2 regions of the Ectothiorhodospira lacustris genome follow, and region 1 is predicted to be linked to the other one. Evidence: predicted binding sites of a transcription regulator. Region 1 holds the regulator's gene; the other holds the start of a gene.
What was found. Region 1 encodes FliA, which starts transcription of late flagellar genes. Its sites were predicted from a motif close to GCTAAAGTTNNNNNNNNNNCNGCCGATA; they were not measured.

Region 1 (4,254 bases):
AATGTGCAGAAAGCCGTGATGATGGAGACCGTGAAGTCCTTTGCCCGATTGCAGCCGGAGGGGTGCGTACTGACCAAGGTGGATGAAGCCGCTTCACTGGGTGAGGCCCTGTCGACCCTGATCAGTGCCGGCCTGCCGCTGACGTTCGTCAGCGAAGGTCAGCGCATACCCGATGATCTGCGTCCGGCCCGTGGCGCCCGGCTGGTGGCCACCGCCGCCAGGATGGCGGATGCCGGTGGCGAGCGTGGGGATACCCGTCAGGCCCAGGTGGTTTCTCCCATGTTCCGTGAGCCCATCAACCAGCCCAACGCCAGGTACGTCCATGCCTCCAGTCAGTAATTCTCAGGCGGCCCGACTTTCCTCACCGGTCGATGCGGTCGCTCCGGTGCGTGTCCTGGCAGTGTCCAGCGGCAAGGGTGGTGTGGGCAAGACCAATGTGTCGGTGAACCTGTCCGCCGCCATGGCCCAGAGCGGTAAGCGCGTCATGCTGCTCGATGCCGATCTGGGGCTGGCCAACGTGGATGTCTTGCTGGGATTGCAGCCCAAGGCCAACCTCTACCATGTGCTCAACGGCGAATACACCTTGGACGAGGTGCTGCTTGAAGGTCCGGCGGGCATGCTGATCGTGCCGGCCGCTTCGGGTATCGCCCGCATGGCGGATCTGGAACCAGCGCAGCATATCGGTATCATTCGTGCCTTCAGCGAGTTGTCTCATCCCCTGGATGTGCTGGTGGTGGATACTGCCGCCGGCCTCCATGACAGCGTCACCAGTTTTTGCCGGGCCGCCCAGGAGGTGCTGGTGGTGGTGTGCGATGAGCCGGCTTCCATCACGGATGCCTACGCCCTGATCAAGGTGCTTTACCGGGATCATGGCCTGACGCGCTTTCGCATCCTTGCCAACATGGTCCGCAACGACAATGAGGATGAGGGCAGGGTCCTGTTTCGCAAGCTGGTGTCGGTCTGTGACCGTTTTCTGGAGGACGTGATCCTCGATTACGTCGGCGCCATCCCCCATGATGACCTGCTGCGCAAGGCGGTTCAGCGTCGGCAGAGTGTACTGGAGGCCTATCCTTCCAGCCCCGCCGCCCGTGCCTTTCGCGCGGTTGCCGGTCGCATCGACCAGTGGCCCATGCCCCGCAATACCCGTGGCGGTATCGAGTTTTTTGTGGAAAGGTTGATCAACAGCGGTCGAAACGACTTGGAGCCAGTCACATCAGTGCCATAGCCATGTACGCCAGCAAAGAGTCAGACCATACTCGACTGGTGGATGAGCATGTCTCTTTGGTTAAGCGAATCGCTTACCATCTGCTCGCCCGCCTGCCTGCCAATGTGCAGGTGGAAGACCTGATCCAGTCCGGGGTCATTGGTCTGCTGGAGGCTGCCCGTCACTATGACCCTTCCCAGGGGGCCAGTTTTGAGACCTATGCCGGCATCCGGATTCGTGGTGCCATGCTGGATGAGGTCCGCCGGAGCGACTGGACGCCGCGGTCCGTGCACCGTAATGCCCGGCGTATCAGCGAGGTGATCCGGGAGATTGAAAACCGGGCGGGGCGCGAGGCGACCGGCCCGGAGATTGCCGCTACCCTGGGGGTGGATCTGGAAACCTACCACGACATGCTCCGGGATGCCGCCGGTAGCCGCGTGCTGGGTTTTGATGACCTGTGCGAGGGGGATGGGGATGTGGACAACTTCCTCCCGGGCCTGGGGCCGACTCCATTGGAGTCCGTCACCCGGGCGGATTTTCAGAAAGCCCTGGCCGAGCATATCAACACTTTGCCTGAGCGAGAGCGTTTGATCCTCTCTCTGTATTATGATGACGAGCTGAACCTGCGCGAGATCGGTGAAGTGCTCGGCGTCAGCGAGTCCCGGGTTTGCCAGATCCACGGTCAGGCGCTGGTTCGTCTCAGGGCCCGCATGGTCGAGTGGGTGGCGGACGGTGAGCGGGTCTGATGCCCTCTTGCCGGCAGAATTGATTTCAGAATGCCGGAACACCCCGCTCAAGGGCGTGTCTTCGGTGTGTGTTTAATCGGGAGGTTATTGTGGATAAGAACATGAAGATCCTCATCGTGGATGATTTTTCCACGATGCGCCGCATTATCAAGAACTTGCTGCGGGATCTTGGATACAACAATACCGCCGAGGCTGATGACGGCAGTACCGCACTGCCCATGCTGCAGAACGGTAACTATGACTTCCTGGTCACCGACTGGAACATGCCCGGCATGCCCGGCATCGATCTGCTGAGGGCTGTGCGTGCCGATCCCCGGCTCAAGGACATGCCCGTCCTGATGGTGACGGCCGAGGCCAAGCGCGAGCAGATTGTTGAAGCGGCTCAGGCCGGTGTCAGCGGCTACATCGTCAAGCCTTTCACCGAGGAAACCCTGAAGGAGAAGATCAACAAGATCTTCGAGAGACTGCAGGAAAAAGGGTGAACAACGTCATGGAGAACCAGGAAGACAGCAAAGAGGCCCTGTTCAAGCAGCAGCAACTGGAACGCGCCCGGGAATTGGTCAAGCTCATGGAATCCGGCAATGAAGAAGGGGCCGGGCGACTCATCGAAGAGATGGGGCGCATGCACGAGAGTCTGCTGTTCCAGGAACTGGGCAAGCTGACCCGGGACCTGCACGAGGCCTTGAACAGTTTCCGCCTGGATTCCCGTCTCTCCGAACTGACCCATCAGGATATTCCGGATGCCAAGGAACGTCTCAACTACGTGGTCGCCATGACTGACCAGGCCGCCCATCGCACCCTGAACGCCGTTGAGGCGGCATTACCGGTCTCGGAAATGTTGGCAAACCGGGCGCAGGCATTGCGGGCTGACTGGGCTCGTTTTCGCCAGCGGGAAATGTCCGTGGACGAGTTCCGCTCAGTGAGCCAAGCCCTGGCCGAGTTTCTGGAGGATACGGAACGGGATGCCGAAACGCTGCGCAGTCAGCTTTCGGAAGTGCTCATGGCTCAGGACTTTCAGGATCTGACGGGGCAGGTCATCCGCCGCGTCATGACCTTGGTGCAGGATCTGGAAGACAGCCTGGTGGGGCTGGTGCGTATCTCCGGTAAGCGTCTGTCCACGCCGGAAGGCAAGGACAGGGGCGCGGGGACCGAGCCGGCCGGCCCTGCGGTCAAGGGGACGTCGGATCAGGGCGACGTGGTAAAAAGCCAGGATGATGTGGATGACTTGTTGTCCAGCCTTGGATTTTAAAACTTGTCCTGTCACCGGGACGTCGGCCTGTTTCAGATTTCGCCGGTCCGGCCGCCAAACCGGAATATCAGGGTGCGATTGCACTGGGCGTGAGAGACGGACATGAGTCTGGATACCGACGACGAAATCCTTCAGGACTTTCTGGTTGAGGCCGGCGAATTGCTGGAGGGCCTCAGTGAGCAGTTGGTTCAGCTGGAACAGACCCCCGACGATAAAGATCTGCTCAATTCGGTCTTTCGCAGTTTCCACACCATCAAGGGTGGGGCCGGGTTCCTGAATCTGGAAAACCTGGTCAAGATCTGCCACCGGGCCGAAGACGTGTTCAACCTGCTGCGCCAGGGGCAGCGTCATGTGGACAGCAACCTGATGGATACCATCCTTCAGGTGGTGGACGTGTTGAACCGGATGTTTGATGAGGTGCGCTCCGGCGAGATGCCGGCCCCTGCGCCGGATCACCTGATGGCGGCCCTGGAACCCCTGACCCTGCCCCAGGGGGAGGCACCGCCGCCGCCTCCGGTGCCGACACCCGTGCCGACACCCGTGTCGCCGCGGTCCGTGCCGGCTCAGGGGGAGCTTCGGGGGGATATCACGGATGACGAGTTCGAGGCTTTGCTGGATGCCCTTCAGGATCAAAAGCAAAACGGCGGCCCGAAACCGGAGAGCATGACGTCTGCGGTTCCACCGCCTGTCTCCGCGGGAAAGGCTCAGGCTGATGGCGACGCCATCAGCGATGAAGAATTTGACCAGCTGCTGGACGAACTGCAGGGTAGAAAGCCGGAGTCCGCGGCTTCCGCCCAGGCATCCCCCCCTGGGGCAGGCGATACCATCTCCGATGATGAATTCGAAAGCCTGCTGGACAGCCTTCACGGCAAGGGGGAGGGACCTAAAACCGCCCAGCCGAATGTGCCGGCAGCAACATCGTCGGCGGCACCGGTAGCCGGCGGCGTGGAGAAGGCGGCCAAGTCCACTCCCTTGGCCGATACATCGGTTCGTGTGGATACCAAACGTCTGGATGACATCATGAATCTGGTGGGGGAGCTGGTGCTGGTGCGCAA
Region 2 (4,254 bases), on a different contig from region 1:
GGCCGCGGTGACAAGGACGCAGACTTTGTTGCGGAGCGCCTGGGCCTCTGACCGGAGGGGTCGCTCCTGTGCAGGGGCAATTTCCTGTACAGGAGCGGCTGCTTGACCCTGAAAAAGCCACGCAGTAGCCTGCTCTCCTGACCGCTTTGTCCATCAGGACGATCCCGAGCCATGACGGAATCCCCGAAGGTTGACCCATCACACCAGGACCTGCCGGAATCCCTACCGGGCAAGGCCTATCGCCTCTGTACCGAAGGCGACAGACGCTGGTGCCTGCTGCGACGCCTGATCAACCTGCTGTATTTTTGGAAGATCGACTACTGCGCCGGCCGTCACTACGAGGACCTGCACCGCCGGCCGCTGCCGGGCCAGGACAGGGACGGCGGTCACTGACGGTACACTTCAGTGCCGCGATGGGGTGACCGAAGCCTCATCCAATCCAGTGTCGGGTTAGATAAAACGATTACTGATGCCCCCCGGACCGGAAATGCCACTTTCCCCGGTGTCCGCGGTCCAATCTCATCATTTGCTGATGAGGAAGGGCCATGAAATCCATCATCGCCGAACACCCCAAGGCAGCCCTCCATGGGCGCATGGTGCTGCCTTGGGGCGGAGCCCTGCTGGCCGTGCTGCTGGTGCTGGCATTGCGTGATCCGGCTGCGTCGCAGGCCGTCGAAGCCGACACGGCCGCCCTGCTGAGCGGATTTGCCGGCCTTAAAACGGCGCTGACCCTGGGCGCGCTGACACTCGTGAGCTGGCGTCTTTTGAGACCCGTGGACCGCCGCTACCTACTGGGTTACACCCTGGCGGTGACGGCCATGGCCGGGGCCACGGCCATGGTCTGGCAGTTGTCGCATCTGGGGGCGGCGTCGCTGTTCTTCCATGGCGGACTGTTCACCCTGCTGTTCATGGGGTGGCGGGACGTGGATCCGCTGTCCGGCCTGGGGCGCAGCCGGCGGCCATGAAGTCCCCGGCGGCCTCTGGCGCCACTCCCAAGTTGCCGCCTTCACTCCCGCTTCCCCTTCCCCTCACTCCCGCTTCTCTTGCCGTCACTCCCGCTTCCCTTGCCGTCACTCCCGCGAAGGCGGGAGCCCAGGCCTCGGCCTCAATATGCGCCCGTGCCGAGATCGGTCACTCCCGCGAAAGCGGGAGCCCAGGGGTTTTTGCACACACTGGATTCCCGCCTACGCGGGAATGACATACTATTAACCCGGCAATCAAAAGTCTTTGACTTAAAATCTCAAGCTATTGATTTCAATCGTTTAAAGTTGAAAATGATCATGCTTGTTTAATTGCCGGTTTGGTAATCAAACGTCTCCATCAACTTCCTGCCGGGGTAGGGCGCCCAGCAGACGCTCCAGATTCTCTCTGAAACGGGCCTGCTGCGACTCACCGGCCTCAAGGAACCGCACATCCTGCTGCACCAGCGCGGACATGATCCGCCCCGCCTCTTCCTGCGGACGATCCAGGAACGCCAGCACGGAACGGTTGAACTGCTCCTGCATCTCCCGCATGAGCTGTCCAAGACGCAGGCCGGGCCGGGCACGCTCGCCTTCCTCGATCTGCTGGGTCTGCTGATATCGCGCCGTGGCGGAATACTGCTCCACCCGGGTCATGCTCAGATCCATGGAAGCCAATTGGCTGCTGTCAAAGCGCAGATCAGGGACCATCTCGAAGGCTTTTTGCACATCTCCGTTGAAGAACTCATTGGCCAGGCCACTCACGTCCCGCACCAGGTTCTCGATGGCCTCCAGCTCCTGGGCATTGAGATCACCTTGAACCGAGAACCGGTAGCCGCTCTGCTCGGCTCGGCTCACATCCAGCCACTGCATGGACTGGTCACCGTCGCGGCTCATCCCGCCGCGTGCCTGGATGTCCGTGGCACTCTGGAACTGGACGGTCACCTTGTCGCCTTCGCGGGTGGTCAGGGTTAGTTCCAGGCTCTCGGCGCGGCTGTAACGCTGCATCACCGACAGATTGGTCAGGGACGACAGGGACTGTCCCTGACCATTGGGTGCCAGGGCCGTCAGACCTTCTAAGGTGAGCCGCTCCGTCTCATCCACCTGTTCGGCGATACGGCCATTGAGCAGGTTGAGGCCTTCCAGGATCTCGCGAGCTTCCTTGAAACCCCGTTCCACACCTTTCATGGCGCTGTCGTACATGGACTGCAGCTGTTCTTCGGAAGCCCCGCGGGCGCGTGCATTGGCCAGGCCCATTTCCACGAACTGGATGATCCGGTCCGAGACCTTTTCCGGGGTGTAATCCTCTGCCTTTAGCTGCTTGAAACCGGCGGCGTTCAGACCGGGCGTATGCTTGGCCAGGGCCTCCAGGATGCGGTTCTGGAGGTTCGAGAGCGCGCGAGTGCTGTCGTTGTCGGTACGGCCACCAGCTTGGGACATCCCCTGGTTTCTGGTCTTGAAGTCGGGGGTGCTGGGAAGGACCGTGACGGGTGTGTTGATCTTGACCACGGTGAACTCCGGGAATGATGGGTATGCTGCTTGTATCGGCAGTCTCTTGAATGACTTTAGGCTTTTGAATGAGATTGGAGATATTCTGAATAAGCCATTCCCGTGCAAGCGGGAATCCATTGACGTGCAGGACCCCCTGGGCTCCCGCTTTCGCGGGAGTGACGGCAAGGGCGATCGGGAGTGACGGCAAGGAGGGGGGGGCTTCAAGGGGTATTCTGAATACGTCATTCCCGCGCAAGCGGGAATCCATTGACGTGCAGGATCCCCTGGGCTCCCGCTTTCGCGGGAGTGACGGCAAGGGCGATCGGGAGTGACGGCAAGGGCGACCGGGAGTGACGGTGCAGGCTGGGGCCTTCTCATCTCGCCCTTCGGCAAATTCATGGGGAAACATTTCATATTATGGCAGTCAGAAAAGCCATGCCCCTCGGCGCCACGGTGCGCTGGATGATGGGCGTCAATCCACCACCGGAGCAAAACCCGGAAAAGACCCCAGGAGGGACGGTGATCCCGCTGACCCATCACGAAATCCTCAAACTGGTGGCGCCCTTTTCACGGGACGGCCGCCGGGTGGACCTGGCGGCCACGGACCGGCAGGCACGAACCCTGGTCTTTCAGCCCGTCGAGCATGAGTCGGTGGGTCTGGCCGGCCTGACCCTGACGGAAACCCTCACCCTGGAAAACCCGAAGGCCGACCAGTTCCGCCTGGTCCGTACCCTGGCCCATCCCTCGGGACTCAAGGCCAGGCTTGAGGTGGAAGGACCTACGGTGGAAGGGGTCTACCGGCAACTCACCAAGGTGGCGCCGGCGCAGCAGTTCATGCGGGTGGACGGGGTACTGGCGGCTCTGGACTATCGCGTCCGCCGGGTGGTTCGGCGTCGGCTGCAGGGCGGTGAGATCTGGCCCATGCGGTTTGCGGGCGGCGAGGCCGTGGTGGCCGGTCGCCGCCTGTGTCTGGACGCCCGCCAGGTGGAAGGTCTGCCGGCCAAGCTGGTGCTGGAAAAGCCGTCTGCAGGGGAGGTGGCTTTGCCCGCCGACCTGTTGGCCGTGCGCGGCCGCGCCTGGCGGGCCTTGCAGGCGACGGACAGCGGATGGAAGTCCACGATCAAACTGGCCCATCGAGAGCCGGAGCGTTCTGAGGATGCCGAAAGCAAGTTTGCCCGGACCATTTCCCATCTGGTGGCGGTCTTCTCCCACCCCCCTGAGGACTTTCATGCTCACTTCCTGCGTCGGCGCTGGCAGGTGGTCTTTCGCCGCAGCCTCCCGGTCCAGGGGGTGTTGGGCATCCTGGCTCTGGTACCGGTGCTTTACCTGCTGGGCCTGGGTCGCGAAGAGCCCTTGCCCCTGTGGACCACCGGCATCCCGCCGGTTCTGTTGCTGGCGGTCTTCTGGAGCTGGTCGCGGGAAGTTCCAGTGCTGGAGATCCCACCTCTGCCCAAACCCCTGGATCTGTCGGCCTGGGTCCGTGACACCGATTCTTGAACCAAGAGGATGGATTTAAAGCATGCAAGGCAACCCCATGAACATCCCCGCAGTATCCATTGCCGCCGCCAAGCAGGCCCTGATCGAGCAATATGCCGATCCAGTGCTACGGCGCCGGGCCTCCATGCTGTGGGGGACCCGGGGGGTGGGGAAATCCTCCATCGTCGCTCAGCTGGCGAGGCACTACGACGTTCCCTTGGTGGACCTGCGTCTGACCACCATCGAACCGGTGGACATTCGCGGCGCCATCTACGCCGATGAACAGCAGTCCCGCACCGTCTGGTTCCCACCGGAATTCCTGCCCGAG

Region 2: a site for FliA is predicted at 2,502-2,529, ahead of LQ952_RS13700 (DUF5610 domain-containing protein). Genes of this name have one in related genera too.

What each region holds. Positions count from the first base shown of each region.
Region 1 covers NZ_JAJNQM010000004.1:27,882-32,135, reverse strand. Annotated here, with positions in the region: gene flhF (flagellar biosynthesis GTPase FlhF) at 1-339, shown strand, start outside; gene LQ952_RS01630 (MinD/ParA family protein) at 386-1,225, shown strand; gene LQ952_RS01625 (RNA polymerase sigma factor FliA) at 1,228-1,950, shown strand; gene LQ952_RS01620 (chemotaxis response regulator CheY) at 2,052-2,432, shown strand; gene LQ952_RS01615 (protein phosphatase CheZ) at 2,441-3,199, shown strand; gene LQ952_RS01610 (chemotaxis protein CheA) at 3,302-4,254, shown strand, end outside.
Region 2 covers NZ_JAJNQM010000088.1:5,139-9,392, reverse strand. Annotated here, with positions in the region: gene trpB (tryptophan synthase subunit beta) at 1-51, shown strand, start outside; gene LQ952_RS13710 (hypothetical protein) at 172-393, shown strand; gene LQ952_RS13705 (hypothetical protein) at 546-965, shown strand; gene LQ952_RS13700 (DUF5610 domain-containing protein) at 1,308-2,468, opposite strand; gene LQ952_RS13695 (hypothetical protein) at 2,868-3,947, shown strand; gene LQ952_RS13690 (AAA family ATPase) at 3,970-4,254, shown strand, end outside.